Regions from separate parts of the Ensifer sp. ENS03 genome, predicted to be linked through region 3. Evidence: riboswitches for the same ligand, from Rfam matches in the RefSeq annotation. Region 3 holds a riboswitch; each other region holds the start of a gene.
What was found. A riboswitch is a leader RNA that binds a small molecule or an ion and turns the genes downstream of it on or off. The one in region 3 is predicted to bind thiamine pyrophosphate.

Region 1: linked by a shared signal. The riboswitch ahead of thiB (thiamine ABC transporter substrate binding subunit) and the one ahead of thiD (bifunctional hydroxymethylpyrimidine kinase/phosphomethylpyrimidine kinase) in region 3 are both predicted to bind thiamine pyrophosphate.
Region 2: linked by a shared signal. The riboswitch ahead of thiC (phosphomethylpyrimidine synthase ThiC) and the one ahead of thiD (bifunctional hydroxymethylpyrimidine kinase/phosphomethylpyrimidine kinase) in region 3 are both predicted to bind thiamine pyrophosphate.

The regions. Positions count from the first base shown of each region.
Region 1 is NZ_JACVAV010000004.1:196,151-206,655, reverse strand. Features, by position in the region: gene IB263_RS17305 (argininosuccinate synthase) at 1-516, shown strand, start outside; gene IB263_RS17300 (multidrug effflux MFS transporter) at 616-1,848, opposite strand; gene IB263_RS17295 (MarR family winged helix-turn-helix transcriptional regulator) at 1,845-2,348, opposite strand; gene IB263_RS17290 (ABC-F family ATP-binding cassette domain-containing protein) at 2,508-4,334, opposite strand; gene IB263_RS17285 (thiamine diphosphokinase) at 4,338-4,988, opposite strand; gene IB263_RS17280 (GNAT family N-acetyltransferase) at 5,073-5,558, opposite strand; TPP riboswitch at 5,694-5,812, shown strand; gene thiB (thiamine ABC transporter substrate binding subunit) at 5,864-6,892, shown strand; gene thiP (thiamine/thiamine pyrophosphate ABC transporter permease ThiP) at 6,900-8,525, shown strand; gene thiQ (thiamine ABC transporter ATP-binding protein) at 8,522-9,241, shown strand; gene IB263_RS17260 (M48 family metalloprotease) at 9,542-10,505, shown strand, end outside.
Region 2 is NZ_JACVAV010000003.1:584,160-594,664, forward strand. Features, by position in the region: gene IB263_RS15505 (anti-sigma factor) at 1-197, shown strand, start outside; gene IB263_RS15510 (Lrp/AsnC family transcriptional regulator) at 247-729, opposite strand; gene IB263_RS15515 (diaminopropionate ammonia-lyase) at 885-2,090, shown strand; gene IB263_RS15520 (M20 aminoacylase family protein) at 2,093-3,268, shown strand; gene IB263_RS15525 (Zn-dependent hydrolase) at 3,298-4,536, shown strand; gene IB263_RS34475 (hypothetical protein) at 4,709-5,227, opposite strand; gene thiC (phosphomethylpyrimidine synthase ThiC) at 5,698-7,521, opposite strand; TPP riboswitch at 7,612-7,740, opposite strand; gene IB263_RS15540 (sigma-54 dependent transcriptional regulator) at 7,838-9,202, opposite strand; gene IB263_RS15545 (ATP-binding protein) at 9,206-10,505, opposite strand, start outside.
Region 3 is NZ_JACVAV010000008.1:135,696-146,200, reverse strand. Features, by position in the region: gene IB263_RS24655 (hypothetical protein) at 1-560, shown strand, start outside; gene IB263_RS24650 (glycosyltransferase family 4 protein) at 557-1,858, shown strand; gene thiD (bifunctional hydroxymethylpyrimidine kinase/phosphomethylpyrimidine kinase) at 1,882-2,757, opposite strand; TPP riboswitch at 2,875-2,978, opposite strand; gene IB263_RS24640 (hypothetical protein) at 3,542-4,345, shown strand; gene IB263_RS24635 (hypothetical protein) at 4,379-5,746, shown strand; partial or broken gene IB263_RS24630 (transposase) at 5,959-6,336, shown strand; partial or broken gene IB263_RS24625 (IS66 family transposase) at 6,314-6,981, opposite strand; gene IB263_RS24620 (class I SAM-dependent methyltransferase) at 7,233-8,171, opposite strand; gene IB263_RS24615 (IS66 family transposase) at 8,450-10,069, opposite strand; gene tnpB (IS66 family insertion sequence element accessory protein TnpB) at 10,145-10,417, opposite strand; gene IB263_RS24605 (transposase) at 10,486-10,505, opposite strand, start outside.

The DNA of each region.
Region 1 (10,505 bases), on a different contig from region 3:
GTCTCGATCAACGGCGTACGCCTGTCGCCGGCAACCCTGCTTGCCAAACTCAACGAGTACGGCCGCGACAACGGCATCGGCCGTCTCGACCTCGTCGAGAACCGCTTCGTCGGCATGAAGTCGCGCGGCGTCTACGAGACCCCCGGCGGCACCATCCTGCTCTCCGCGCACCGCGCGATCGAGAGCATCACGCTCGACCGCGGCGCCGCCCACCTCAAGGACGAACTGATGCCGCGCTACGCCGAGCTGATCTATTACGGCTTCTGGTTCTCACCGGAGCGCGAGATGCTGCAGGCCGCGATCGACAAGAGCCAGGATCATGTCGAAGGCGAAGTGACGTTGAAGCTCTACAAGGGCAACGTCATGGTCATCGGCCGCGAGAGCGACAAGTCGCTCTACTCCGACAAGCTCGTCACCTTCGAGGACGACCAGGGCGCCTACGACCAGAAGGATGCCGCCGGCTTCATCAAGCTCAACGCGCTGCGCCTGCGCACGCTAGCCGCGCGCAACCGCTAAGACGACGCGTTTTGAAAAAAGAAGCCTCCGCGACCCGTTCGCGGAGGCTTTTTCATATGCAGGGCGAAGCGGTATCGATGCCGATGCCGCACCAGATTTCTACTCCGCCGCTTCCGAAAGCGGGTCCTTGACCGGCACGGCGAGCGGCTGCGAGCGAACGTTGCGGCGATACCAGACATAGCTCAGGATGCAGACGAGGCCGAAGCATGGAATGATCGTGCCGAGCGCCAGCACCGGAGCGCCGACCGCCGCGGCGATCGCGCCACCAAGCAGCCCCGAGCCCATCTGGACGAAACCCATCACTGCCGACGCCGTGCCAGCGATGTCCGGAAACGGCGCCATCGCCGCCGTCATCATATAGGGCATGACGAAGGCGATGCCGAAGGCATAAATCCCGATCGGCAGCATGACCGAGAGGAAGCTCGGCGGCAGCATGTGCATGGTGTAGGCAAGCGCTAGGCTGGCCGCACCGATGAAGACGAGGCCGGCCGGCACCAGCGCCTGCGGCGTGAAACGCCGCATCAGCAGCCGCACCACCACGGTTCCCGAAAAGAAAAGGCCCGACTGCATCAGCATGCCGACGCCGAACTCGGTCGGTGTCAGCCCCACCGCATTGATCAGTACGAAGGGCAGCATGGTCGCCCAGGCATAAAGTGCGCCGACCGCTCCGCCGATCACAAGTGTCGAGGAAACGAAGCGGCTGTCGCTCACCAACCGCCGATAGGCCGCAAGGATGGGCTTCAGGTGGCCCTTGGCCGGATCCGGGGTCGCGGTCTCGGCCATGAAAAACTGCACGGTGAGACAGGCCATGGCGGCAAAGCCGACCATCAGGAAGAAGATCGACTGCCACCCGAAGAGACCGAGCGCCAGGCCGCCAAGCGTCGGTGACACGGCGGGTCCGAGGGCCAGCATCATGCCGATCATGTTCATGATGCGTGCGGCTTCAGTCCCGGTGAACTGGTCGCGCACGATCGCACGCGCCACGGTCATCCCGACGGAGGCGCCGATGCCCTGCACCAGGCGGCCGGCCAAAAGCACCGCGACGGAAGGCGCAAAGGCCGCCATCAGGCTGCCGACGAGGTAGATCGCCATGAAGATCAGCGTCGCGCGGCGGCGACCGATGACATCGGAGAGCGTGCCGGACACCAGCTGGGCAAAGGCGAAGCCGGCGAAATAGAGCGACAGCGTCATCTTGATCGCCGCTTCGCTGGAGGAGAAGGCGCGCACCAGTTCAGGCATCGCCGGCGTATAGAGCGCCATGGAAACGGGGCCGAGCGCCACCAGGAAGGCACCGATGATGCTTGTGCGCCGCTCGCTCATGCGACGCGTCATTGCGCGGCTCCGATCCGGAATTCGGCCTTCTCCGCTGTCTCCTTACCGGCAAGGCACGGATCGAGTTGACGCAAATTGTCACGCAGGATGCGCAGATTGGAACAGAGAAGCGCGCGCGCTTCCGAGTCCAGCCCTTCCGTATAGGCATCCATCATTTCGCGAAGACCGGTCATCAGCTCGTTGAACAACGGACCGGCCTTTTCGGTGATGACGACATTCTTGGCGCGGCGATCCGCCGGATCGGGAACGCGGGCGACGAGCCCGTTCGCCTCCAGCCTGTCGAGATAGGCCGACAGCGTCATCGGCTCAATGCCCATGCGTGTGGCGATTTCGGCCTGTTTGATGCCCTCGGTGAGCGCCACCTGGATCAGCGTGCGCGCCTCGCCAGGCGTGATGCCCAGATCCATGGCATTGACCTTGCGGTCGAAGGCCCCGCGCAAGAGGCGCGAGACATCGGTCAGAAGCATTCCAATGGTTTCGGATTCTAGCTTGAAGGGCATCATGATCGTTCACAGGTGATATAATAAGTTTTACTTATCATACCCTGTGAAAACGTTCAACGCGGAAGGCCATCTTTCCCTTGCCAGTTTAACGGTAAAACTCGCAAGGATTCAACGTATTACCTTCGCAATCCCGCGCGGGACCGTCTTTGTTGTGTCTCAGCCCTCAAGCTCCTCGCGCAGCATTTCGAGCTCCAGCCATTCCTCTTCCATGCGAGCGAGGTCGGCACGCAGCTTTTCCAGCTCCTGCGCCAGCTTCGCAAAAGCATTTGGATCTTTTGTGAAAAGATTGGGGTCCGCCATCTTTTCTTCGCGCTTGGCAGCCTCGGCTTCCGCCTTGGCAATCTCTTTCGGCAGGTTTTCGAGCGCGAATTTCTGCTTGTAGGAAAGCTTACCCTTGGCAGCCTTCGGCGCTTCGGCGACAGGGGCCGCTGCATCGGCCTTGGCCTTTTCCGCCTTCTCGGCCTTGCGCTTCTCCTCGATCGCGCCCTTGCGCTGCGCCATCATGTCGGAATAACCGCCGGCATACTCGATCCAGCGTCCATCCGGCGCCTCCGGATTGGCCGGCGCGATCGTCGAGGTGACGGTGCGGTCGAGGAAGTCGCGATCGTGGCTGACGAGGATGACAGTTCCGGCAAAACCGGCGACGATCTCCTGCAGGAGGTCGAGCGTCTCGATGTCGAGGTCGTTGGTCGGCTCGTCGAGGATCAGAAGGTTGGTTGCGCGCGCGAGGATGCGCGCCAGCATCAGCCTTGCGCGCTCGCCGCCCGAAAGCTCGCGGATCGGGGTGCGCGCCTGCTCCGGCTGGAACAGGAAGTCCTTCATGTAGCCGGTGACGTGGCGCTGCTCGCCATTGACCAGCAGGTTGTCGCCGCGCCCGTCGGTCAGGTAGTGCGCCAGCGTTTCGTCGAGATTGAGGTCTTCGCGCTTCTGGTCAAGCGTCGCGATTTCGAGATTGGTGCCGAGCTTGACCGTACCCGTATCCGGTTCGATCTGCCCGGTCAGGATCTTCAGAAGCGTCGTCTTGCCGGCGCCGTTCGGGCCGACCAGACCGATGCGGTCGCCGCGGTGCACGCGGATCGAGAACGGCGCGACGATGGTACGCTCGCCATAGGCCTTGGTGACCTTCTCCGCCTCGATCACCAGCTTGCCCGATTCCTTGGCGTCGGCGGCCGTCGCCTGTACCGTTCCCTGCGGCCCCTTGTGGCCGCGATAGGTCGCCCGCATGGTCTGCAGCTCACCGAGGCGGCGCATGTTGCGCTTACGTCGTGCGGTCACGCCGTAGCGCAGCCAATGTTCCTCGCGCTCGATCGCTTTGCCGAGCTTGTGCTGCTCCAGCTCCTCGGCCTCCAGCACCTCGTCGCGCCAGGCCTCGAAATGGGCAAAGCCGCGGTCGAGCCGCCGCGACTGGCCACGGTCGAGCCAGACGGTCGCGGTCGAGACCTTTTCCAGGAAGCGCCGGTCGTGCGAGATCAGAACGAGCGCCGAACGGCTGCGGATCAGTTCGTCTTCCAGCCATTCGATCGTCGGCAGGTCGAGATGGTTGGTCGGCTCGTCGAGCAGCAGGATATCCGGCTCCGGCGCCATGACACGGGCAAGCGCCGCGCGACGCGCTTCGCCGCCCGAAAGGCGCTTCGGGTCTTCCTCGCCGGTCAACCCCAGGTGCTGCAGCAGATAGGCGACGCGATAGGGATCGTCACTCGGGCCGAGTCCTGCCTCGGCATAGGCCTGCACCGTGTCGTAGCCGTCGAAATCCGGCGCCTGGTGCAGATAGCGGATGGTCGCGGAGGGATGGCGGAAGATTTCGCCCGACTGCGCCTCGGCCAGACCCGCGGCAATCTTCATCAGCGTCGACTTGCCCGAGCCGTTGCGGCCGACCAGACAGATGCGGTCACCCGGTTCGACTTGAAAATTGGCGCCGGCTAGCAGCGGCGCGCCGCCGAAGGTGAGGAAGATGTCGTCGAGTTTCAGAATGGGAGGCGCCAAGGCTCAGGCTCCGGAAAGATCATAGGGGCGGGCGAGCACAATGGCGCGACCGCTCTGGAGAGTGAAGCGAAGGGGACCCTCCGCAACGTTGGAAACGGTTCGGGACGAGCCGAACGGCAAGGTGAAATCGTCGAGCGGATAGCGCGCATTGACGATCGAAAGACCGGTAAGCTCGGTCAACCCGAGCACCGAGAAGAGGCAGCCCTTGGGTAGGTCGAGGTCGAGCGAGCCGGCCAGCAGCGGATAGGCCTCTTCCTCGCCCGAGGTCATCAACACGGAAAGGCCACGCTCGGCAAGGGCGACGGCATGCAGCAGGTGCATGAAGGCGTGATCGCTGCGGGTACCGCCGAGGGCGCCGGCGAAAATCAGGCGATCGGCTCCACGCGACAACGCCGCCTCGACCGCGATCTCCCCGTCCGTCGCGGCCTTTGCCGCCGGATAGGGCTCGCGCGGGACGGAGGCGTAGTCCGCAAGAAGGGCTTCCTCGGTCGAGTCGAAATCACCGACCCAGACATCCGGCACGATGCCGAGCAATCGGGCATGGCGCATGCCGCCGTCAGCCGCAATGAAGCGACTTGCGGTCAGCTGGTGAGCCAGCCGGTCGGTCAGCGAAAGGGCGCCGCCAAGCAGAATGGTGAAGGTCGATCGAGCCATGGCAAAGCCCATAGCGCAAAGGACCGCCGAAGGAAAACGAAGAAAACCGTCGAACGAGCGGTTCTCGATATTTTGGTCAGACCATCAATGCCCCTCGGGCACCGGATCGGGGAAAAGCATGCCGGCATAAATGCCGGGGGTCGAATCCGGAATTTCGACGGCGCCGGCCACTCGCTCGTAGAACTTCGCCGGCCCGACGCCGCCGATAATCGCGTAGCCATAGCCGGCCTCGCGCATCGCCGTGAGGCTTGCAAGCAGCAGCGCCTCACCGATCCCCTGCCCGCGCATGCTTTCGTCGACGCCGGTCGGACCGAAGAAGCCGAGTGCCGTTACGTCGTGGCAGGAAAAGCCGACGATCTTTCCGTCATGGACAGCGACGTGCATGCGCGTAGGGGTGGAGGAAAAGGCGGCTTCCGCCTCGCCCGCCCATCCGGCACCGAAAGTCCTTTCGATCCAGGAAACAACCAGGCGGCGCTCCGGCGCCATGGCGCGGCGAATGCTGATGCCAAGGCCAAGCTTCGACTGAGGTTCAGCCGGCAGGGCATAAAGTCGAACAAGCATATCGGGCATGACATTTCCTCCTCGCTGCCGTTGTGTAGCGCAGTTGGCGGCATACGCAAACACGAGCCATTGTGCCGGCCAGGCGTCCCCTTGCTTCGCCGTAAACATCGCTTGCCATGGGACCGAGGCAGCGGTAAATCTCTTGCCGCTCTAACGGGGTGCCTCCCGACCGCATTGCGGCCGGAGGCTGAGAGGCGTCAAAACGCCAACCCGCGGAACCTGATCCGGCTCATACCGGCGGAGGGATTAGACGCGATCGGATCGATACGCCCTTTTCCCATGCAACAACGAACTTTGGGAGAGAGGTCCTCGCCATGTCCAATTCATCGCAACTTAAATTCTTTAGCCGGCTAGCCCTTGCGACGGCCGCGAGCCTTGTTTTCTCCGGCGCCGCGACCGCCGCCGACAAGACGCTGACGGTGTACACCTATGAGAGCTTCATCACCGAATGGGGCCCGGGCGCCAAGGTCGCAGAAGCCTTCGAGAAGACCTGCGAATGCAAGGTCAACTATGTCGGCGTGGCCGACGGCGTCGAGTTGCTCACCCGTCTGAAGCTCGAAGGCGAGGCCTCCAAGGCCGACATCGTGCTTGGTCTCGACACCAACCTCGTTGCGGAAGCCAAGGCAACGGGCTTCTTCGCGCCGCACGGCGTCGAGGCAACCGGCGTCACCGTTCCCGGCAACTTCTCCGATGACACGTTCCTGCCCTATGACTACGGCCACTTCGCCGTCGTCTACGACACCGAGACGCTGAAGACGCCGCCGAAGAGCCTGAAGGAGCTGGTAGAAGGCGATCCGTCGCAGAAGATCGTCATCGAGGATCCGCGTACGTCGACGCCGGGCCTCGGCCTCCTGCTCTGGGTCAAGGCCGTCTATGGCGATGAGGCGGGTGCCGCCTGGACGAAGCTGAAGGACCGCGTTCTGACCGTCACCCCCGGCTGGTCGGAAGCCTATGGCCTCTTCACCAAGGGCGAGGCGCCGATGGTGCTGTCCTACACCACGTCGCCGGCCTACCACATGGTCGCGGAAAACACCGAGCGCTACCAGGCCGCTGCCTTCTCCGAAGGGCACTACATCCAGATCGAAGTCGCCGGCATGACCAAGAACGCCAAGCAGCCGGAACTGGCAAAGCAGTTCCTCGCCTTCATGACCGGTCCGGACTTCCAGTCGATCATCCCGACGACGAACTGGATGATGCCGGTCGCAGCGACCAAGGAGCCGCTGCCGGACGCCTTCAACAAGCTGGTCAAGCCGGAAAACACCTTCCTCCTGCCCTCGGAGGAAGTCGCCAAGAACCGCAAGGCCTGGATCGACGAATGGCTTGCCGCCATGAGCAAGAACTGAGGCCGGATTGTTCGCACTGCGCGAAAATCGTATGACAGTGGTCGCCGGGGCAGCCTGCCTCGGCGTCTTCGTACTTTTCGTCGGTCTTGCGATCGTCGCCTTGCTGAGCCAGACGGGCGGCGCGAGCGACGATGCGCTGTTCGACGCCTACATCTGGCGCGTCACCCGCTTCACGCTGCTGCAGGCGACCCTCTCGACGTTGCTGTCCGTGCTCTTTGCCATCCCCGTCGCCCGGGCGCTAGCGCGACGACCGCAGTTCCCCGGCCGCATCTGGCTGCTGCGCTTGATGGCGCTGCCACTCGGACTGCCGGTTCTGGTTGGCGCACTCGGGCTGATCGAGATCTGGGGGCGGCAGGGTTTCCTCAATTCCGGCCTGCGCTGGCTCGGCCTCGCGCAGCCCGTCAGCATTTACGGCCTGTTCGGCATCCTGCTTGCCCACGTCTTCTTCAACATGCCGCTTGCAGCGCGCCTGTTCCTGGCCGGGCTCGAGCGCATCCCCGCCGAATACTGGCGCAGCGCCGCCAATCTCGGCATGCCGTCACGCGCACTCTTTCGCTTCATCGAATGGCCCGTGCTGCGCGGCCTCCTGCCGGGTGCCGCCGGCCTCGTCTTCATGCTCTGCGCCACCAGCTTCACCCTCGTGCTGACGCTCGGCGGCGGGCCTGCGGCCAGCACAATCGAAGTGGCGATCTACCAGGCGCTGCGTTTCGATTTCGATCCGCCGCGCGCGATCGCGCTGTCAGCCCTGCAGATCGCCATGACCGGCCTGCTGCTGCTCCTGCTTCGTCATCTGGCGACCGAGCCGGAAGAGGGCATGACCGGTGGCCGCACTGTGCGCCGTTTCGATGGCGCGTCAAGGATCGCGCGCCTGAGTGATGGCACCTGGATCACGCTTGCCTTTCTGTTTCTCGGCGCGCCGCTGGTCGCGGTTCTCATCTCCGGACTCGAAGCCGATCTGCTGAAGCTCGCCCGCGATCCGGCGGTGCACCGGGCGCTGCTGACGAGTGCGGCAATCGCGCTCGCCTCGGCACTCGCCTCCGTCACCATGGCAGCCGTGATGATCCGGGCGGCGGCAACCGCCACCGCGCCGCGTCACGCGACGTCGCTCTCCCACGGCTTTGCCGGTGCCATCGGTGCCAGCACCTCGCTGATCCTCTTGGTGCCGCCGGTGGTGCTCGGCGCCGGATGGTTCCTGCTTTTGCGTCCCTTCGGTGACGTCGCGCGCTTTGCACCTGCCATCGTCGTTGCGATCAACGCGCTGATGGCGCTGCCCTTCGTCCACCGCATCCTCGCGCCGGCAATGGCGACCCATGCGGCACGGTCCGAACGGCTGACGGCAAGCCTTGGCATTCGTGGTTTTGATCGTCTGCGATGGATCGACTTTCCGGCGCTGCGCAAGCCGCTATTGATGGCCCTTTCCTTCGCCATGGCGCTGTCGCTCGGCGACCTCGGCGCCGTCGCTCTCTTCGGCAGCCAAGACATGGTGACGCTGCCGTGGCTGCTCTATAGCCGTATGGGGAGCTACCGCACCGCCGACGCCGCCGGTCTCGCCCTTTTCCTCGGGCTTCTCTGCCTGATCTTCACCATCCTCGGCACGGCCAATGACAGCCGGCCGGAAGGACGCAAAGCATGATTGATCCCGTTCCCGCGATAGAGTTGCGCGATGTCGAGGTCCGTTTCGAAACGGCCAAGCTCACCTTCGATTGCACCATCGCCAAGGGGGGCATCGTCACCGTCGCCGGTGCCTCGGGTTCCGGCAAATCGACGCTGCTTCACCTCATTGCCGGGTTCGAGGATCCCGATCGCGGCGAGGTGCGCATTCTCGGCGAGAACGTTGCCGATCGGGCGCCGTCGGAACGGCCGGTCTCGATGATCTTCCAGGACAACAACCTCTTCGCCCATCTCGACGTCGCGACCAACATCGGCCTCGGCATCGACCCGGCGCTTCGGCTGAGCGCAACCGACCGCGAGAAGATTGAAGACGCGCTCCGCCGCGTCGGGCTCGAAGGCTTCGGGAAAAGGCTGCCGCCGACGCTTTCAGGCGGCGAGCGCCAGCGCGTCGCCCTCGCCCGGGCGCTTGTGCGAAAGCGCCCCCTGCTGCTGCTCGACGAGCCCTTCGCAGCGCTTGATCCCGGCATGCGCGCCGGCATGCGCACGCTCCTGCGGGAACTGCACGAGGAGGAAGGCAACACGATCCTGGTGATCACACACCATCCCGAAGACGTGAAGGCCCTGGCCGACGGCGTGCTTTTTCTCGACCAGGGGCGTATCATCGCAAACGACAGCCTCGACCGCTTCCTGGCGCGGCGGGACAATGCGGCGATCGACCGCTTTCTCGGCAATACTTGAAGGACGGATCGGATTCTCCACGCCCTTGGCCGATTGCCACAATTTGACCGCGGCGCCATGCGACGCGCGAAATATCCGGCAAGGCACGAATATTCCCGCATCCGTTGCCGTGATACCACGGGGCAACTATTTCTACCGAGACAAACTAGGCAGGTGGCGCTGAAATCAGATACAGCAAGACCAGGACTGAGAGGTCGCGGCAGAGCAACGCTGCCGGGCTGAAAAAGTAGGACTTTCAACGCTGTCGTACCACTTGCCCGCAGGATGCGGGCGGAGCGATGGATGGGAACGGGCTGAGGCATGGAGAGGCATACAGTCACACACGACCGGTTCCCGCCGAAGGGCGGACGGCTGCGTGGACGCGCCGTGGTTGCATTGCTTGCGACCACGCTCCTTTCCGCATGCCAATCCGTGATCGAGCAGACCTACCAGCCGACCGTTTCGCCCTCCTCCAATCCGCAGATCGTCGAGGAAGTTCAGAAGAACGATCCGCGGGCGCAGCTGGGCGCGCGCGAACATCCGCGCATCGTCGCAAGCTACGGCGGCGAGTACAAGGACGCCAAGACCGAGCGCCTGGTCGCGCGCATCACCGGCGCGCTGACGGCGGTCTCCGAGAATCCGCAGCAGTCCTATCGCATCACCATCCTGAACTCGCCGGCGATCAACGCCTTCGCGCTGCCCGGTGGTTATCTCTATGTCACCCGCGGCCTGCTGGCGCTTGCCAACGATGCCTCCGAGGTCGCGGCCGTGCTGTCGCACGAGATGGCGCACGTCACCGCCAACCACGGCATTGAGCGTCAGCAGCGCGAGGAAGCCGAAGTGATCGCCAGTCGGGTGGTCTCCGAAGTCCTCTCCTCCGATATCGCCGGCAAGCAGGCGCTCGCGCGCGGCAAGCTCCGGCTCGCGGCCTTCTCGCGCAACCAGGAACTTCAGGCCGACGTGATCGGCGTGCGCATGCTCGGCGAAGCCGGCTACGACCCCTATGCAGCGGCGCGCTTCCTCGATTCGATGGCCGCCTATAGCCGCTTCACGGCGGTCGATCCGGAATCCGACCAGAGCCTCGACTTCCTGTCGAGCCACCCGAACGCGCCGCAGCGTGTCGATCTCGCGCGTCGGCACGCCCGCGCCTTCGGCCCGGAAGGCACCAGCGGCGACCGCGGTCGCGACTATTATCTCGCCGGCATCGACGGCCTGCTCTATGGCGACAGCCCGCAGGAGGGCTACGTGCGCGGCCAGACCTTCCTGCACGGCCAGCTCGGCATCC
Region 2 (10,505 bases), on a different contig from region 3:
AGCCCGGTCTGGTGTCGGTCGCCTGCCGCAAGGCGTCGACCTGGCAGACGCGGCTCGCCGTCACTAGGCCGGAAGGCGGAGACGGCTATGCGCCCGCCTCTTCGCTTGAGACCGTCGATGCTTTTCTGACGTCGATCGGCGCCGGGCAGCCGCTCGATGCGGACGCCGAGAAGAAGGCGCTCTCCGGCACGAAATAGACCGTGAATTCCAACGTCGGGCAATCGCTGCGCCGCTTCCGGACTTGTCCTAGAGCGGGACCGAAAGTCCGACCTTCACCGGATCCATCGTCACGAAGGTGCGGAAGCGCTTGATGTTCGCATTGCCGAAGAACATGCGCCGGGTGAAGGCCTCGTAGTCGGCCATGGTCGGCACGATGACGACGAGCATGAAGTCGACGTCACCGGTGACATAGTAGCATTGCTGCACTTCGGGTGCCGCCGTGAATGCCGCCTTGGCCGCATCGAGCAGGGCGATCTGCTCGCTTTCGACCTCCACCTCCACCAGGATCGTCAGCGCCTGATTGACGCTGACCGGATCGATCAGCGCGACATTGGCGCGGATGACGCCGGTTTCTTCCATGCGCTTGATCCGCCGCTGGACGGCGGGCGCCGACAGATTGACCGCCTCGCCGATCTGGCGCTGCGGCGTCGTATTGTCCTTCTGCAGGATGGCGAGAATCGCAAGATCGAAGCGATCCAGTTCGACCTGTGGCTTTTTCGACGGTGCCATCCAGTGCCTTTCGGTTCCTGCTCTCCGGGCCCTGAAGGTGGAACCCCACGCCACGGCACCCCATTAACTTTACAAACTTGCATTCTCGACGGCCATTTAGAGCGCATTTCTCGGCAACGATGAAATAGATTTTCGTGGTCTACGGAGATTGCACCATGTTTCTCGCCAATTCCCATGCCGATTTCGGCCACTCGCTACTGCCCGCGGATGCCGACATGCTGTCGCTTGCCGCCGCCGCCCGTGTCGAGCAGCAGCTTGCGCGCCGCCCCGACCATCGGCCGACGCCGCTTCATGCCTTGCCCGCATTGGCGGACGAACTCGGTATTGCGGGCGTCTTCGTCAAGGACGAAGGCCATCGCCTGGGTCTCGGCAGTTTCAAGGCGCTTGGCGGTTCCTATGCGGTGATCCGGCTGGTGGTCGAGGAGGCGGAACGGCGTCTCGGTCGCAGCATCGATCTCGACGATCTCGACCGGCCAGAGGTTCGGGCAATTGCCGCCGCCCAGACCTTCGGCTGCGCCACCGATGGCAATCACGGCCGCTCGGTTGCCATGGGCGCCCGGCTTGTCGGCGCGAAAGCGGTGATCTTCGTGCACGGAGGCGTCAGCGAAACGCGCATCGAGGCGATCGCGGCCTATGGCGCGGAGATCGTCCGCGTTGCCGGGACCTACGACGATTCCGTCCGGGAGGCCGCGCGGGTCTGTGACGAAAATGGCTGGACCGTCGTCTCGGACACCACCTGGCCGGGCTACGAATACATTCCCGGCCTGGTGATGCAGGGCTACACGGCGCTGCTGAGCGAGGCGCTGCGGCAGATGGAAGAGCCTCCGACGCATGTGTTCGTGCAGGCGGGCGTTGGCGGCATTGCGGCGGCGACCGCGGGGCATATGGCGCTACGTTATGGCGCGGAGCGTCCACGTTTCGTCGTCGTCGATCCGGCGCGCGCCGCCTGCCTCTACGAAAGCGCCAGAGCCGGACATCCGGTCAAGGTGGCGCATGGCGAGCCGACGATCATGGCGATGCTCGAATGCTACGAGCCGTCGCTTGTCGCCTGGCGTATCCTGTCCCGCGTCGCCGATGCCTTCATGACCGTCGACGAGGAGGATGCCGTTTCGGTGATGAACCGGCTTGCGCGGCCGACAGGCTCTGACCCGGCGATCGTGTCCGGCGAAAGCGGCGGCGTCGGCCTGGCCGGGCTGCTTTCGGTTGCCCGCGATCCAGCGCTGCGGGAAACGCTCGGACTGACCGCGCAGTCGCGCGTCTTCGTCATCAATACCGAGGGTGCGACGGACCCAGAGCGTTACGCTGCCTTGGTCGGCCTGTCGCCCGAGACCGTCGCCAACACATCGAACGAAAGAGGATGACCATGGCGGGAATGGATTTTGACCGGCTTGTGAAGGACATGACCGCCTGGCGCCGCGACCTGCACGCGCACCCGGAATTCGGTTTCGAGGAACAACGCACCTCATCCTTCGTTGCGGCAAAGCTCAGGGAATTCGGGCTCGACGAGGTGGTGGAAGGTGTCGGTGGTACCGGCGTCGTCGGTCGGCTGAAACGCGGCAGCGGCAACCGCGCCATAGCGCTTCGGGCCGACATGGATGCGCTGCGGATACCGGAACAGGGAGAGCTTCCCTATCGCTCGACGAAGCCCGGCACCATGCATGCCTGCGGCCATGACGGTCACACGGCCATGCTGCTTGGCGCCGCCAAGATGCTCGCCGAAGACGGCGGCTTCGATGGTACCGCATGCTTTATCTTCCAGCCGGCCGAGGAGTGGGGCAAGGGCGCGCTGGCGATGCTCGACGACGGACTGATGGAACGTTTTCCCTTCGACGAAATCTACGGCCTGCACAACATGCCGGGGCTGCCGGTCGGCCGTTTCGAAACCCGCGTCGGCGCCATCATGTCGGCGGAGGACAATTTCGAGATCGTGCTCAAAGGCGTCGGCGGGCACGCGGCGCGGCCGCACTGGGGTAACGAGACGCTGGTCGCCGCCTGCGCCACCGTCGTCAATCTGCAGACGATCGTGTCGCGCCGCCTCTCGCCGACGGATATCGGTGTCGTTTCGGTCACCGAGCTTTTGACCGACGGCACGCGCAACGCGCTGCCCGGTCTCGCCCGCATCCTCGGCGATGCCCGCAGCTTCCGCCCGGAGGTCAGCACCAGGATCGAAGCGGAGATGCGGGTGATCGCCAAGGGTACGGCGGATGCCTATGGCTGCGAGGTCGAGGTCAACTACACGCGCGAGTTCGTGCCACTGATCAATGACCCGGCCTTGACCGGCCACGCCTTTGCCGCAGCAGAAACGGTGTTCGGGACCGGGAATGTCGCAACGGCCGCCGAGCCGATGACCGGCTCGGAGGATTTCGCACGCTTCCTTGAGCACGTTCCGGGCTGCTTCGTCTTCATCGGCAATGGCGAGACATCGGCGCCGCTGCACAATCCGCGTTACGACTTCAACGACGACGCCCTGATCTTCGGCGCGCGTTATCACGCCGAGATTATCCGGCAGAGACTGGCGTTGGCTGATAGCCGGCCATGAACCAAAATCCGCATGAAAGCAGGAATAACATGTCATTTCCTTCCATCGACGCCGCGCGCCTCATCGGGCGCATCCGCGAGCTTGGCGAAATCGGTCGCGATGCAGAAGGGCGACTGACCCGGCTGGCCGGCTCCGACAACGACAAGGCCGGCCGCAACCGCCTCGTCGCCTGGATCGAGGCGGCGGGCCTCGATGTGGCCGTGGATCAGATTGGTAACATCTTCGGCATCTGGCGCAGCGAGGAAAACAGCGGCGAAGCGCCGATCATGCTCGGCTCGCACATCGATACGGTCATCAATGCCGGCATCTATGACGGATGTTACGGCGTACTCGCCGCGCTCGAAGTAATCGAGACGCTGAAGGACCGTGGCGTGACGCCGGCCCGACCGATCGTCGTTGCCGCCTTTACCAATGAGGAGGGCGTGCGTTTTGCGCCCGACATGCTCGGCTCGCTCGTCTATGCCGGCGGCCTGCCGCTGGACGCAGCGCTCGCGACCATCGGCACGGATGGCTCGTCGCTGGGCGAGGAACTCGAGCGGATTGGCTATGCCGGCAACATCGAGCCGGGGTTCCTCAAGCCCCACGCCTATGTCGAGCTTCATATCGAGCAGGGGCCGGTGCTGCAGCGCGAGGGCTTTTCGATCGGTGCCGTCGAGAACCTGCAGGGCATTTCCTGGCAGCGCGTGACGATCGATGGCGTCGCCAACCATGCCGGCACCACGCCGATGGCAATGCGTTCCGACGCCGGTCTCGCGGCCGCGCGTGTCGGCCTCTTCCTGCGCGAGCATATTGCCCGGTCGAACGCGCCGAGTGTCGCGACCATTGGCACCATGCGTTTCGAGCCCGACGCGATCAACGTCATCCCATCGCGTGCCGCCTTCACCGTCGATCTGCGCGATCCGGACGAGGATCGGCTGCAGGCGCTCGAAGCGGCGCTTGCGGACTTTCTGGTGCGCATCGGCGCGGAAGAGGGGGTAACGATCTCGGTCGAGCGGCTGGCACGCTTCCAGCCGGTCGCCTTCGATCAGGGCATCGTCGCAGCGGTCGAGGCTTCGGCGAAGGCGCGAGGCCTCAAGAGCCGGCGCATGACTTCGGGCGCCGGTCATGACGCCCAGATGATCGCCCGCATCGCGCCGACGGCGATGATCTTCGTTCCGAGCCGCGACGGCATCAGCCATAATCCGCGCGAACACACGGAGCCGGATGATCTGGTCGCCGGCGCCAACGTGCTGCTCGATGTGGTCGAGCGGATGGTGAGTGGTCGCTAGAGGGCTATAGGGCTATAGGGACGTTGCGCGTTCGTTGATCGAACGGGATCGATAGCGCGCCTCCCGCTGCTCCGTTATGCCAGGGCTTGGCCCAAGCATCCAGGCGCAGACGCTTCTATGTCCGCGATAAACAGCACACGGCATCCTTCGGCGCGACGAAGCAGACATCTCTTCAGGGCTCTGTTCTGGTGTGACCCGCGCTTTTGCGGGATCCCGCATCGCTCTTCTGCCGGGTGGAAGACTCTGGCCCGCTCCCCTCGGGAGGCTCTTCCGGTGTCCGGCGAAAAAGATTGAGGAAACTGCTGCCGCCGTACCATACGCTGCCGGTTGGTCCGTAATCCCGCCCGTCGCGCGAAGAGGATGAGTGGCGCTCGCTGTCTCCGCCGCTCAGGCCGCTTCCGTCGATGACGCCGCCTCCACCGCCAGCCCCGGTCCCGCCGGGCTCGCCGCCCACGCCGCTACCATCGCCGGAGCCCCAATCGCCGCCACCCTCTGTGCCGTTGCTTCCGCCGCTCCCGACGTTTTCGCTACCTTGGTCGCTGCCGCCCGCGGCACCTTCACCATTCGTGCCGCCGGCATCGGCGTCGTCCGCATGGGCAGCGGAAATCCAGGAAAGGCCCCCGGCAAAGCCCCGGTCACCGTTGAGGCGCGGCAGATCTCCGCCGAATGCTGCAAGGGCTCCTATGGACAAGGCCGTCAGTCTCAACAGGCATGTCCTCAAGTCATTCTCCTTGTGCAAACGGCGTTCTTGCGTCGTCCTGCAGGACTTTTGCGCGGGTACAGTTCGGCTGCCCGCCGCGAATGAATTTCGCCGACAGCGACTTTTGCGTGCGCCTTGCATATCGTTCAATCGATGTGGGGACAAGCAATTGGGGGGACGGGCGACACGGAGCGCAAGGTGCGGGCCTCTGGCGGCGGCCACGACATACAGATGATCGCCCTCATCGCTGAGGCGTCGCGAGAGGGACAGAGGACGTTGCATGTTTGTTGATTGAACGGGGTCGTTGGCGCGCCTCCCACCCTCCGTCATGCTCGGCTCAAGCCCAAGCATGACGGAGGAGGAGAGCCTTGGCGATCGCCGCTTCCGCTTCCGAGGCGGGAGGCGGAGCCCTGAGTGAACTGAAGGGGCCGTGACTGGCCCCTTCAACGAGTCTCTGTCGTCTACTCGGCCGCGCCAGCCGCCCCTTCCACCGGCATATAGAGGTCGCCGCCCTCGCGGTATTTCGCGGCCATTGCCTCCAGGCCTTCCTTCTGCGCTTCTGCGCGGATGTCGTGCGAGATCCGCATCGAGCAGAATTTCGGGCCGCACATGGAGCAGAAATGCGCGACCTTGTGCGCTTCCTTCGGCAGTGTCTCGTCGTGGAAGTTACGGGCCGTCTCCGGGTCGAGCGAGAGGTTGAACTGGTCCTCCCAGCGGAATTCGAAGCGCGCGCGCGATAGCGCGTCGTCGCGCACCTGGGCGGCCGGATGGCCCTTGGCGAGATCGGCGGCATGGGCGGCGATCTTGTAGGTGATGACGCCGACCTTGACGTCGTTGCGATCGGGAAGACCGAGATGCTCCTTCGGCGTGACGTAGCAGAGCATGGCGGTGCCGAACCAGCCGATCATCGCCGCGCCGATGCCCGACGTGATGTGGTCGTAGCCGGGCGCAATGTCCGTCGTCAGCGGTCCGAGTGTGTAGAACGGCGCCTCGCCGCAGACGGCGAGTTGCTTGTCCATGTTCTCCTTGATCTTGTGCATCGGCACGTGGCCGGGGCCTTCGATCATCACCTGACAATCCTTGGCCCAGGCGATCTTGGTGAGCTCGCCGAGCGTTTCGAGTTCGGCGAATTGTGCCGCGTCGTTGGCATCGGCGATCGAGCCGGGGCGCAGGCCGTCGCCGAGCGAGAAGGAGACGTCATAGGCGCGGCAGATGTCGCAGATTTCCTCGAAATGCTCGTAAAGGAAGCTCTCGCGATGGTGATGCAGACACCACTTGGCCATGATCGAGCCGCCGCGCGAAACGATGCCGGTGACGCGATCGACGGTGAGCGGGATGTAGTGCAGCCGGACGCCGGCATGGATGGTGAAATAGTCGACGCCCTGTTCAGCCTGCTCGATCAGCGTGTCGCGATAGACTTCCCAGGTGAGGTCCTCGGCAATGCCGTTGACCTTTTCCAGCGCCTGGTAAAGCGGCACGGTGCCGATCGGAACCGGTGAGTTGCGGATGATCCATTCGCGGATGTTGTGGATGTTGCGGCCGGTCGAAAGGTCCATGACGGTGTCGGCGCCCCAGCGCGTCGCCCAGACCATCTTTTCGACCTCTTCCGCCATCGACGAGGTGACGGCGGAGTTGCCGATATTGGCGTTGATCTTCACCAGAAAGTTCCGGCCGATGATCATCGGCTCGGATTCCGGGTGGTTGATGTTGGCAGGCAGGATCGCCCGGCCGCTGGCGATTTCCTGGCGCACGAATTCGGGTGTCACGTGATCGGGGATGTGGGCGCCGAAGCTTTCGCCGTCCCGGACCTTCGCACGCGCCGCGTCGCGGCCGAGATTTTCGCGGATCGCCACGAACTCCATTTCCGGCGTGATGATGCCGGCGCGGGCATAGGCAAGCTGGGTCACCGCGCGGCCGCCCGTGGCCTTCAGCGGCGCATGCTGGAACGGGAAGGTCGGTGTCAGCCTGTCGCCGCTCACAAAGCCGTTGTCCTCGGGGCGGACCACGCGTCCCTCATAGGTTTCGACATCGCCGCGGTCGACGATCCAGTTGCGGCGCAGCCGCGGCAGGCCGTCCTCGATGCGGATCTCGGCGTCGTCGGCGGTGTAGGCGCCGGAGGAATCATAGACCGTAACCGGTTGCTCGCCCGACGTCGGGTGGAGCGCAATCTCGCGCATCGGCACGCGGATATCCGGATGAAGCACGCCCGGCTTGTGGATCTTGCGGGAGGCGGGAAGCGGTCCTTGCGTGACCGTGAGGGCTGCGGGTTTGGTGGCAATATTCATGACAAGGCTCCAAGTTTGCAATTGGAGACCCAGTTCTGATGCCGGAAGGATGAAAGACGCTCCGCCAGATGCTGGACGCACGGAATCCTGGCTTCGATATCTGCACCGTCCCTACGCCAGTATGAACTGGATCAGGTTCAACGGGTCACTGCGCCACAGCCGGCAATCCGGCCATCCAGCAGAATCTCAGCCCCTTGCGGGACCCCCCTGGTGAATGCCTAGATCATAGCCATCGATCGGCCCGGGTCGTCAAGCGTGAATTCGCCTGCCGACAAAGATGCACCTATTGCATGTGTTTGCGGATTCGGATTTGACGCTAGCGGCCGGCCTTTTCCGGTGCGGCCCGCTCGGCGTAATCGGCACGGTTGATGCCGTGGCGCTGGAGCTTATCGTAGAAGGTCTTGCGCGGAATGCCGAGCGCCTCGATCGTCGCCTTGACGTCGCCGCGCTGAGCCCGCAACACCTCTTTCAGGATCTCCGCCTCGTAGCGTTCGAGCCGTTCCGGGAGCGCAAATCCAGACTGTTCGGCGGGCGCAATCGGCTGTCCCAGCGGACCTTCGACACCAAGCGCCACGCGTTCTGCAAAGTGCGAGAGCTCGCGCACATTGCCCGGCCAGGCATGCGTCATCAGATGTCTCTGCACGGCCGATGTGACCACAGGCGCGTCGCGCTTGAAGCGCTCGGCCGCCCGGGTCAGGAAGTGCGAGAAGAGCAGCGGGATATCGTCTCGGCGTTCGCGCAGCGGCGGGATCGACAGCGTTACGACATTCAATCTAAAGTAGAGGTCTTCCCGGAAATCGCCGCGCTGCGCCGGGTCGCCAAGATCGATTTTGGCAGCCGCGATGACGCGGATATCGACCGGACGAACCTGGTTGGTGCCAAGCGGCGTGATTTCGCGCGCTTCCAGAACGCGCAGCATCTTCACCTGAGTCGCCGGTGGCATCGCCTCGATCTCGTCGAGGAACAGCGTGCCGCCGCTCGCATGCTCGATCCGGCCGATGCGCTTCTTCAAGGCGCCGGTGAAGGCGCCCTGTTCGTGGCCGAAGAGTTCGCTTTCGATCACCGTTTCGGGCAGCGCCCCGCAATTCAGCGCCACGAAGTTGCCGTTGCGGCGTCGGCTCCAATTGTGGAGCAGCGTCGCCACCACCTCCTTGCCGCTGCCCGTCTCGCCGGCGACGAGCACGTCGACATCGGTATCGGCAATGTGCCGGATCGTCTGGCGCAAACGTTCCATGACCGGCGTCTGGCCGATCAGCGGCAGGTTGTCGCCGGCCGTCTCGGCGGCCCGTTTCAGCGCGCGGTTTTCCATCACGAGCCGGCGTTTTTCCAGCGCGCGATGCACGCTCTGCACCAGCCGGTCGGCGGCAAAGGGTTTGGGGATGAAGTCGTAGACGCCATCCTGCAGCGCCTGCACTGCCATCGGGATATCGCCATGGCCGGTCACCAGGATCACCGGCAGATCCGCGTCGAAAGCTTCGATGCGGCGGAAGAAGGCGAGGCCGTCGATGCCCGGCATGCGGATATCGCTGACGACGACGCCGTCGAAATTCGCATCCAGCGTCTTCAACGCTTCGGCAGCGCTGGCAAAAGGGGTAACGGCGAGGCCGGCGAGTTCCAGCGTCTGCGTCATCGCCTTGCGCAGATGGTTGTCGTCGTCGACGAGATAGACGGTCGGCTGCATCGCTCAGGCCCTCTTCAGGCGAACCGTGAAGACGGTGCCCCTGTCGCTGGTTTCGACGGTGATATCGCCGCCATAGTCGGCGACGATCTCCTTGGAGATGGCAAGGCCGAGGCCGAGCCCTTCATCCTTCGAGGTGTTGAACGGCGTGAACAGATCCTCGTGGATGTGCAGGGGAATGCCTGGGCCGTTATCGGCAACGACGAGCAAAACCGTCCCGGAGGGACCGTCCTCGCAGCGCACGCGGATCTCGGCGCCGCTGCGCGTGCCGAGCGCTTCCAGGGCATTTTGCAAAAGGTTGATCAGCACCTGCTCGAGCCGGATGCGGCTGCCGAGGACGCTGAGGCCATTTTCCGGCAGGTCGATGACGATCGCATCCATGCGGCCGGCAAAGCGGCTGCGCAGCAACATCATCGCCCCCTCGATCACGTCGCGCATGGGCGTCGGCTCGGCGACGAAGCGGCCCTTGCGAGCGAAGCTTCTGAGTTCGTCGGTGATGGTGCCGACCCGATCGGTCAGTTCGGCGATGCTGACAAGGTTCTCGACCGCGGTCTGCTGCTGGCCGCGTTCGAGGAAGGTGCGGGCGTTGTCGGCATAGGCGCGGATGGTCGCGACCGGCTGGTTGATCTCGTGGGCGACGCCGGCCGCCACCTGGCCAAGGATCGCCAGCCGGTTCGCCTGAACCAGTTCCTGCTGCACCGCCTGCAGCTTCTCGCCAGTACGCCGGTGGTCGGCGATCTCCGTTTCGAGATGATCGCGGGCAAGGCTGAGGTCATGTGTGCGCTCCGCCACGCGGGTCTCCAGCTCGTCGCGCGCGGCGCGATCGCGCGCAGACACCAGTGCCAGCGTCTGGCGGCGGCGCAGGAGGACCGCGGTAAAAGCGAGCAGCGGTGCGAGGAGGGCCAGGGCAATCAGCCGGGCCTCGCGGGTTGCCGCCGAGATCGCGCCATCGAGCGGTGCTAGCTGCTCCAGCCGCCAGCTGGTGGTCGGAACCATGGTTTCGACCCGGAGGAACCGACGTTCGCTTTCGCCCGGCAACAGTGCGCGCAACTCGCTGGAGCCATCGCTGGTCGGCTCGATGTCGCGGAAGGGCAGCGGCAGCAGCGAGGCATCGCCAAATTGCAGGCTGTCGCGGATGGCGGCGACGCGGTCGCGTGGAATTGTTCTGGTCGTCATGAAGCGCCAGGAGGGGAAGCTGGTGATCAGCACGATGCCGCGCCGGTCGGTGACGTAGACCGGCTTGCCGGAGGCGAGCCATTCGGCTTCCACATCGTCGAATTCGAGCTTGGCGACGACGACGCCGATC
Region 3 (10,505 bases):
CCGCCGAAAGCATGAACAGCGACGCGGTCGTTCTGCTTTCCTCGTCGCTGACGCCAGCCAATGCCGGGTGGTATCAGGCACTCGTTTCCGCTTACGAGGCAAAGACGGGAAGCATCATTTCTCCGACCCTTGCCTATGAGGATCACTCGATCCGCTGGGCCGGCAGCACGTCGCTTGATCGCCCCGACCATCTGCAATCGAGCCGCTACGCCGGCTATCCTGTCGGCGCCGTCAATCGCCTGAAGCTGACCCGGGTCGCAACTGCATCGCTCGATTGCTGCATCCTGCCGCGTGAGGCGCTTTTGGAGGACGCTGGCCTGTCGCAGACCTATCTCGGCGCAGCGCTGAAGGGCCTCGATCTTGCCCTTCGCCTGAGCGGCAAGGGCTATGAAGCCTACTGGCTTCCTTCCCTGCAGATGGTCGGATCGGACGACATGCCCGGAGCGGGCTCTGCCGCCACAGCCCGGTTCGTGGAGCGTGTCGATCGGACGCTCTTCCGCGCCCGATGGATGCCCGCCTCCGAAACCGCCCAAACATTCTTCGAGGAGACTGACGCATGAGCGAAAAACTCCGCGTACTGGTGGTCTCCCATGGCCACCCGACCCATTCGCTTGGCGGGGCCGAAATTGCTTCGCATGGCCTTCACAAGGCGCTGAACGGCCTGTCGGGCGTGGAATCGATCTACCTTGCCCGTGTCGGCAATCCGGTTCCGCGCCATGGCGCCTCCGCGCTGATGAGCCTGCGTCTTGCCATGGACGAAGTGCTCTACCACGCCGAAGACTTCGACCATTTCTTCCTCTCCAACGGCGATACGGACGCGATCCGCCGCGACCTCTTGCGCTTCGTCGGCGACATCAAGCCTGATGTCGTTCACTTCCATCATATTCTCGGCTTCGGCCTGGAAGCGCTCTACGCCGTTCGCGATGCTCTGCCCAAGGCGCGCATCGTCGTGACGTTCCACGAATATCTGCCGATCTGCCACAATCACGGGCAAATGGTGAAACGCCCTTCGGGCCAGCTTTGCAACGGCGCCTCACCGATCAGTTGTCACACGTGCTTCCCTGAAATCCCGGTGTCGCGCTTCGTTCGCCGCGAACAGTTCGTGCGCGGCATGCTCAATCTCGCCGATGCCTTCATCGCGCCGAGCGCCTTTCTCGCCAACCGCTATGTCGAGTGGGGGCTCGAAGCTGCAAAGATCTTCGTGATCGAAAACGGCATCGTCATGGGCGACAAGGCGCCAGCCCGCGAATTGCCGTCGCCGACGGCCCGACGCAACCGCTTTGCCTATTTCGGGCAGATGACACCGTTCAAGGGCGTTCACGTGCTGATCGACGCGGTATCGCGCGTGCCCGACGACATCTGGGGCGATGATTCCTCGCTGATGATCTTTGGCGGGAACCTCGAGCGTCAGCCGAAGGACTACCAGGAGAAGGTGGCAAAACTGATCGAAGACGCCGGTCGTCGCGTCCGCTTCTACGGCGCCTACCAGAACCAGGACATGCCGCGGCTGATGCGCTCGGTTGACTGGGTGGTGATGCCCTCGGTCTGGTGGGAAAATTCTCCCGTCGTCATCCAGGAAGCATTGCATCACGGCCGGCCGATCCTGTGTTCGGATATCGGCGGCATGGCCGAAAAAGTTCGCGACCGGCTGGATGGCTATCACTTCCGCGCCGGCAGCGCCCAGGATCTGGCCGACCGCCTTATCGACGTTTTGAGCGCGCCGCGCTCATGGGACAATCTTCGGGCAACGCTTAGGCGGCCGACAAGCCATGTCGATTGCGCGCGCGAGCATGTGGCGCTCTACCGCAAGATGCTGAAGGGCGAGCAACCGGCTGCGCCGAGCGCCGCAGTGGCCTGAGATAGACCCGAAGCCCACACTGCTCAGCCAGATTGCGAAGCACGACCAAGAGCGCCCTGGGCTTCGGCTACTTTCGAAGCCGCGGCGCCCGACCCCTTGTCGTTGCCCCACCAATGATGAAAGTGATGCACTGGCCCATGCCCCTGTCCGATGGTCAGGCCATCGGCCGCCACCAGAGCGGCATGCAAGTAGGCCTTGGCTGCCACAACCGCATCGTCAATTGGCATGCCCTTGGCAAGCCCCGAGGCGATTGCTGCCGAGAGCGTGCACCCGGTGCCGTGATCATTCCTTGTTTCGATCCGCGGCCGTGACAGGTTGAGGACGTCCTCCCCGCTATAGAAAATATCGATCGCGTCCTTGCCCTTGGCATGGCCGCCCTTCATCAGAACTGAACGCGCACCGAGCTTCAGAAGCATCTCCGCCTGACGCGCGACCTCGCTTTCGGTTTCGGCGATTGCGCGTCCGGTCAACAGCGCCGCCTCGGGCAGGTTCGGCGTCAGAATGAGCGCCAGCGGCAACAACTCCTCCTTGAGCGTCGCGATCGCGTCGGGGCGCATCAGATGATCGCCGGAGGTTGCCACCATCACCGGGTCGATGACAGCCAGCCGGTCGTAGCGCTTCAGACCAGCCGCGATCACTGCGATCGTCTCGTGCCGCGAGACCATGCCTATTTTCACCGCTCCCACGGCGAGATCCGAAAACACCGCGTCGATCTGAGCCGTAACGACGGTCGGGGAGATATCTGCAACCGCAGAAACCCCACGGGTATTCTGCGCCGTGACCGCCGTGATCACGCTGGCGCCATAAACGCCCAGAGCCGAGAACGTCTTCAGATCCGCCTGGATGCCAGCCCCGCCACCGGAATCCGAACCTGCGATGGTAACGGCAATCGCAGTCATCGGACCACCCGAATGAGGCTTGAGCCTTCTATAACTGGTTCAAAAACAGACAGCAGCAACGCGATCTCCCGCAAACGGACTTTGACCCGAACAATGGGCGCGGAGACGGCTGGTGAGCAGAAGGGCCCTCGCCGTTCCTACGCCGGTATGATCCGGATCAGGTTCAAGGGTCTGGCTCACCGCCATCTCAGCACCGTGACAGTGCGCCCCTCGGCAAGAAGAATGCTAGGGGCGGATGATTGGGGATGTCAATGGTCGAAGTTTGGAACTCGAATGCGTGGTTCGATGCAATTCGCGAGAAATCCAAGCTTTCACAAGGACAAAAAAGGCCCTATTGCCGTGAGAGCGCAAGGAGCCTTTCGTCTGAGCGTTCGAATTCACAGACGCGCCCACATTACTTTTTTCATCCGACAAGGCAAGCGGCAAGCACCCGCATGCATCTCAGGAATCAGAGAATGCCGGGGTCCATAGTGGCTGGATACACCGGGCGCGGCACGGAGTCTGGCTCGATCCTCAACCTCGATCGTTTGGGGGTGTCGCCTTCAACGTTGTAAGCCTGTGCTTAAGCCTTCCTGCTTATGCTGAGTGTCCGGTCGAAAGTGGGGGCAGTTCAGGGGTCTATGGACCGCTTACGGTGCTCCCCCCGAACAAAGGAGGCGTTCACGATTTGGGATTTATGAGGCTAGTTCAGAGCCACTATAGTTCACAGCGAGGTCCAAGAGTTGTAAGGGTGCCGCACCGCCCCAGAGCTGGTGCATATCAGGGGCCGCAAAGAGCGAGTGCTATGATTACGAGTGGCGACAGTTTCAGAATTAGATCACGTGATTTTCGGTTCACAGATCACTCATTAGACGAAATCAACCAGGAGATATTCGAAGTCAACCAGCTTGCTGAAGAGGTCGGCGGAGTTTTCTATCCCGGCGCAGACGACTCTAGAACTCTCGTGCTTTTCGCTGGTTACATGGAGAAATTCGCAACTTTGAGCTTCGCACGGTATGTTAGTTGCAATGTCCTGGCCCTGCAGGACGTATCCAGTCCCTGGTATCAAGGCTCATCAACACTGCCACCAATCCTCGACCTTACCCGTATCCTCGAAGATGATTTGAAGAATCAAAAGCTCTATCTATTCGGTCAGGCCTCCGGCGCATATGCCGCGCTGGTGGCGTCCAAGAATCTGACGGAAGCCAAGATCATCGCCGTTTCTCCGCACTCATTTTCGGACGCAGACTTAAAGCGGAGAATAAGATTCGGCGCGGGGATAGCACCTTGTGTCACTCCAGACGGGTTGCTTGACCTTGTCGATTTTTTACATGATGCCGACGAAAGTAGCGATCGTGTCGTAATATGTTCGAGCTCTGAAACTAACAACCCCGCGCGTGACTATTTCTGGCTTGATCATTTGCATGCTCTAAGATTGGCTCATCTCTCGGCCGTGCGAGTTTTTGTCGCTAATTCTACTAGACACTCTTTCGCATTCCAGAATGCCCAGATTTTCGCCACCACGCTTCAGGCAGCCATCCATTCACGGGACACTTGGGACGCAATTATGGATCGGTGTTTGTTCAACATTTCTGTGCAGCCGGCCTAAGCGAAGATTGGCCGAATTTCGTACGAGGGACGCATGAGTTTAACTGGGATCGTCGACTGCATTTCTTTTCCGTCAACCATATCGGGCTGGGCGTATGCCCATGACAACCCATCGGAGGAGATCCAGATTACAGCGCTAAGGCATGGGCAGCCGCTTTCAGGGCGTTGCGTTTGGGGCCGGCAGCGGGAGTTTTTAGACTTAAACGGCGGTAAGATTGGCTTTTCGCTCGAAGTAGACGACACAATCACACCTGATGCAGTAGCCGCGGGGCAAATCACATTCGAAGCGAAGAGCGAAACGCATCCTGCGACGGCAATTCAGATCTGGAATGAGTTTCTCGCATTCTTGAAGAACATCCTCATCTTCAGCGAGGGTGGAGTGCCCACAGATTTTTCGGACGCAAAATTCAGCGAAACCGTCAAGTGGCTAAAGCGTTCCAATTTGCGAATGAATGGGGAGTGGTACGAACGGTTTGTCTCTTCTGTTAACTACATTGGGCGCAGCATTCATGCGCCGCACCCCTCGCCCTCCGAGGTGTCGTCTATAACAGTACTCGGCGGCTTGCGATCAATCGACGGCTCAGCCCTGTTGATCCCCGGTGGGCACGCGGTCCTTATTGGAGGGTCGAATCGAGTCCAGGAAATGTACGCGGCAAGTGAACTCGATGATGACGCTGTGTCCAGGTTAAAGCAATGGGAGAAGATCCTTCGAAGGCGGGCTGAACAACTGCTTCCTTCATACAAATACGTACACCTAACGATTCCCGAGAAAACGTCGTCCCTGAGAAACCTTGTGAATTTCCACATTCCTGAGAGGTCGTTTGTCTACGGCCAGATCGAGAACTTGTTTTCACAGGCACAATATTACCTATCAACTTTCGACTTGCTCGACGGGCAGCAGGACTATTTCCGCAAACTAGATACGCACCTATCACCGAAGGGTAGCTGGGAAGTTGTCAAATGTGTTCTCGACAGATTTGGAATTGAGTTGTCGCTCCGACCTGAGTTCACGCAAGGATTCTTTACCCTCGGCGATCTATCGAACCGCTTTTTTGATGTTGCCGCCTACGATCACCTCATGGAAACCAACGCTGATTTGTTTCATCAACCCCGGCTCATCATGTCCAAAGATGCCGACCGTCCCGGTGGCCATATTGGAATCCGGCGTCACTGGCTGAATGATTCAGCACCTGTGAACGCTAAGTTGTTCGTCGCAGGAAACTCTTTCTGCGGCTTGGGTGAAACTCAATCTACACTGAATTGGTGGTTTTCCAGGATTTTCCGCGAAGTTTTTTTTGATTTCAATCCTAGCCTAAATATGGATCTTTGTCGTTCCACCTCTCCTGACTATGTCCTTACTCAGACAATCGAGCGGTTTCTTTCAGCAGTTCCAATCGAATGACCCTTAATCGCGATCTCCATGCACGCCTCTTAAGGGCCCTTCTTCGGGAGGGCCCGGCTCGTCATAACCTCTTACTCCGAGGGTTGCTCGGTAGCGACCAGCTGACAGCGTCTGACTTGAATCTCCAGAACATGGGGGCTTCGATACTGAACGCTGCCCAGCGATGAGAATACGGGTCAGGGTTTGGTAGTCGAGCGGATCGCGGGGGGCTGACGATCGAAAGGATGCGCGTGCTTTGGTCGATCGAGGAAACGGTGAAACGGTGCCAGGCCAGAGCCCTGATGTTCGCGTTGCCGCCCGCCAAGATTCTTCCGCTGCATTCGTTGCCGATCTCTATAAGCTCTGGCAGGACACGCTGCCCCGCATCTCCGGAAAATCAAAACTCGCCGATGCGATTCGCTATGCCTTAGTCGGCGTGAAGCTCTCGAACACTTCCGCCACGACGGGCGCGTCGAAATAGTCTCCAACATCGTCGCGCGTGCCATCCGGCCCCAGGCAAGCGTCCGAAAAAATAGCCTATTACCGGAAATGCCAGCGGCGGAAGAACATGGGCAAGGCTCTCCACTCTCATCCAGACCGCCAAGACGTAACCATCCGGCCAGGGCCGCAGGCTAAGCAGCCTGATGTTGTCGGGATTTCGGTGGCTGCCAATTCCACGGGAGAAATTGCTCGAGCCTGGTGATCGAGGATCGAGGTGTCGGCGAGCCACGCTTGTGGATCGATGTCATTGAGCTTGGCGCTCATGATCAGCGTTGCCATGAATGCGGCGCGATCAGCACCACGGTCGGAGCCGGCAAAGAGCAATGCCTTCCTGCCCAGAGCGAAGCCGCGCAACGCCCGTTCGGCGGCGTTGTTGGTGAGGCAGATCCGGCCATCGCCGAGGAAGGATGTGAAGCCGTCCCAGCGCTTCAGCATGTAATCGATCGGCTCGGTGACCGGTGAACTGCGAGACAGCTTTGTTCGCTCAGATCGAAGCCAGGCCTCAAGCTCATCAGCGAGCGGACGGCTGTCCTGCTGAGTCGTTGCAGCCGGTCGTTGGCCGAAAGTCCGTTGATGTCGCGCTCGATGTCGAACAGCGCGTCGATGCGCTTGACCGCCTCGAGCGCAACCGGCGAGATCGCGGCAGCATTCTTTCCGCGTTTGGCGTTGGCGGCGATGTCGACAAGCAGGAAGAACTTGCGCCGCGAATGCGCCCAACACAGCGCCTGGGTCAGCGGACCAGGATCACGATCCACCTTAAACAGCGGATTGTAGCCGCTGACCTGAGAGCCTCGAGCGCATTGCCAACGGCTGGCCAAGCAGCGAAATCGACGCGCTGATGCCGTGGAACTACGCCCGCTGAACGGCCTCAACTTGCCGCTTACGAAGTAACGGCCTCACTCCTCACTTCACCTTCACCGCATACAACGTACAACCCTTGTCGTGCCCCATAAGAAAACCCCGCTCTACGGCGGGGCTTAAAAACGTCGCGGTTACCTGTCGGAGGCTACCCTTTGCGCATCCAGAATGATTGACCAAGGATTCTGCCCGTAGCAGGCTTGATATTGTCGTGCTGCAACAGCGGTTGGAGTGGTTCGTAGACGCGAGGTCGTTGAGATACATAATAGGCGGGAAACACGATCTCATCCCCGCCGCCCCCCCCAGAAAGATAGGCCATAAGCATGTATTGCTCCGAGTAATGGCGCGGTAGCCAACTCTCCGGATAGTCCTCATCAGGATAAAAGATATCGTGGATACCGTAGAGCATGCCTTTCGGCAGGTTTGGCAAAATTTCACCAAAGAACACCGCAACATCCCCGCCCTGATCAACGCGATGACTGCTGTCGAAAAAGAAAATGTCATCAGCAGTGAAACCGTCGAAGAAGGAACGATCAACGTCCTGAAAGGGAAAGCGCATCACCTCGTCGCATATCTCGTTGATTTCATCACGCGGATAAGGGTCGATCGAGATCAGCTTGGTATCAGGGCTGAAGTCTTTGATCGCGCGCCTGGCAAACTTCGTTGAGAAACCGGATCCGACCTCAATATAACGCTTCGGTTTGTTGGCGGCGATTAAACAATAAGTGGAAATCGCATCCACAAATGGAAACCACGGGTTTCTCCAACTAGGGTTTGTCGAGATGTCCGCCTGATCTTCGATTTCCATGGCCAACGAAAAATACGGAGAGAAGTCCAAGAGCATTCGAAAGTACTTTTGCTCATGACCTTCAAACCATTCTAAATCTCGCTTGATATTCGGCAGATTCGCGTAGTTCCTCTTCTTGGTAAGATGGCCATACTCAAACTCGACAATCTTACCTTCCTTGATTTTAGCGGTGATCCCGTCGATAAACCGGTAGGCGGTATCAAGTTCGGCGCGAACCGCCTTCACTTCATCATAAGGTTCCTCCGCAATCTTAGCAGGTACCTGCTCCCCGTCTTCCATGGCGCTCCTCCCATCATGGCGTATGACTTTATGGCAGGCGTGCTGTAAACCAGTCAACCATACGGCGCGTGCGCGCCGGCCGAACTCCGCGGCATCTATCCAATCACGGTCTTGTCGACATCAACGTCAACTCACGGGTAAGTAGTGCTCAAATCCTAGCCAATTGGCACGATACGGATGTCACTCCACGGCATCATCTTTCCAACCTAATCCTTCGAGGATCAGGTAGCCTTGTTTTCAATTTTGAAATTGGGCTAGTGCACATTTCTAGTAAGCGGTTAGCTGACGGCGTCTGACCTGAAGTTCCATGGCATGAGGGCGTCTATTTCTGACACGGGCCAGCCTTGAGCGATGCGGGTCAAGGTCTGGGAGAGCCAGTCGAGGGGATCGACGTTGTTCATCTTGGCGGACTGCAAGAGGGTGGCCAGCGTCGCCCAGGTCCGTCCGCCACCTTCGCTTCCGGCGAATAGACTATTCTTCCTCGTAATTGTCTGGGGCCTGATCGCGCGTTCGACAATGTTGGAGTCGATCTCGATGCGACCGTCCGCTAGAAAGCGCTCCAGCGCCTCGCGCCGAGTGAGAGCATAGCGGATCGCCTCGGCGGTCTTGGACTTCCCGGAGACCTTGCCGAGCTCTCTTTCCCAAAGGTCGAAGAGACTTGCGACAATGGCTGCGGACTTTCCCTGGCGAAGTGTGGAGCGGCTGTCGGCATCCTTGCCACGAACCTCATCTTCGATGCGCCAGAGCTCGGTCATTGCCAGGACAGTGTCTGTGGCGGCCTGCGAGACACCGCTGATGTGCAGATCGTAAAACTTGCGCCGTAGATGTGCCCAACATCCTGCAAGCTGGATCGTCTCGTTGCTGCCGGTTTTCGCCCGCGTCTTGGCGAGATTGGTATAGGCCGAGTAGCCATCAACCTGCAGGATGCCGGTGAATCCGGAGAGATGACGCGTCACGCAATCCGCGCCTCTGCTGTCTTCAAAACGATAGGCAACCATCGGCGGACTGGTTCCACCATAGGGGCGATCGTTGCGCGCATAGGCCCAAAGCCAGGCCTTGGTGGTTTTGCCCGAACCGGGCGCAAGAGTGGGCAGGGTCGTCTCGTCGGCAAAAATCCTTTCGCCCTCCTTGACCCTCTCCAGAATATAATCGGCCAGCATCTGCAGTTCGAAGCCCAGATGCCCCATCCATTGGGCCATCAGCGATCGGCTGATCTCGACGCCGTCACGCAGATAGATCGATTCCTGCCGATAAAGAGGAAGACCATCGGCGTATTTGGAAACGGCGATATAGGCGAGCAGCCGTTCCGTCGGCAGGCCGCCTTCGATGATGTGTACCGGCGCCAGGGCCTGGACCACGCCGTCGCTGCCCCGGAAGGCGTATTTGGGGCGACGCGTCACGATAACCCTGAACTTCGGCCGCACAACGTCCAGACGTTCGCAGCGGTCCTCACCGATCAGAACCTTTACCAGCCCCTCGCACCCGGCCGGAATTTCCGGCTCGATGACCTCCTCGATGCGCTCGAGATGGGCGGCAAAACCCTTGCGCGGACGCGGCGCTCGCTTCGGCTTGTCTTTGGCCGCGCGGTCGAGTTCGCTGCGGATTGCCGCTAGGCCCGTTTCGACCTCTTCGAAGGCAAAGGAGACCTGCTCGTCGTTGACCCCGAGGCGGAGCCGCTCAGAGCGCTTGCCATTTTGCGTGCGCTGCAAAACCTTCATGATCAAGGTCAGGTTGGCAATCCGCTCGTTGGCGCCCTTCTCAACCGCCTCCAACCGCGCGATCTCAGCCTCGGCCGCCTTCAACCGGGCCTCCTTCGCAGCCTGTTCGCGCGCCAACGCGAGAACCATCGCTTTCAGCGCATCAACGTCGTCCGGCAGGTCGCTAAGGGGCAAATCCATGAGGTCGAATAGAGCACAAGAACAGCCGCTTTCCCAATGATTACAGCAGCATGATTCATCTTGCCGCAGTCCCGCTCAGCCCGTCAGCAGCGGCCGCCTGACCTTGGTTGGCCGGATCTTCTTCCAGTCCAGACCGGCCAGAAGCGCCATCAATTGCGAATGGTCCAGGCGTATCCTGGCGGCCGATATGCCCGGCCAGCAAAAGCTCTGCTCCTCGAGCGTTTTCGAATAGAGGCAGACGCCGCTGCCATCCCACCAGACGATGCGAACACGGTCCGCCCGCTTCGATCGGAACACATAAAGCGCTCCGTTGAACGGGTCGAGACCGCCATCTCTGACCAGAGCCATCAAGGATGCCGCACCTTTGCGGAAGTCGACCGGCTGGCACGACACGTAAACGATGACACCGGACGCGATCATGCCTTGCGGACCGCCC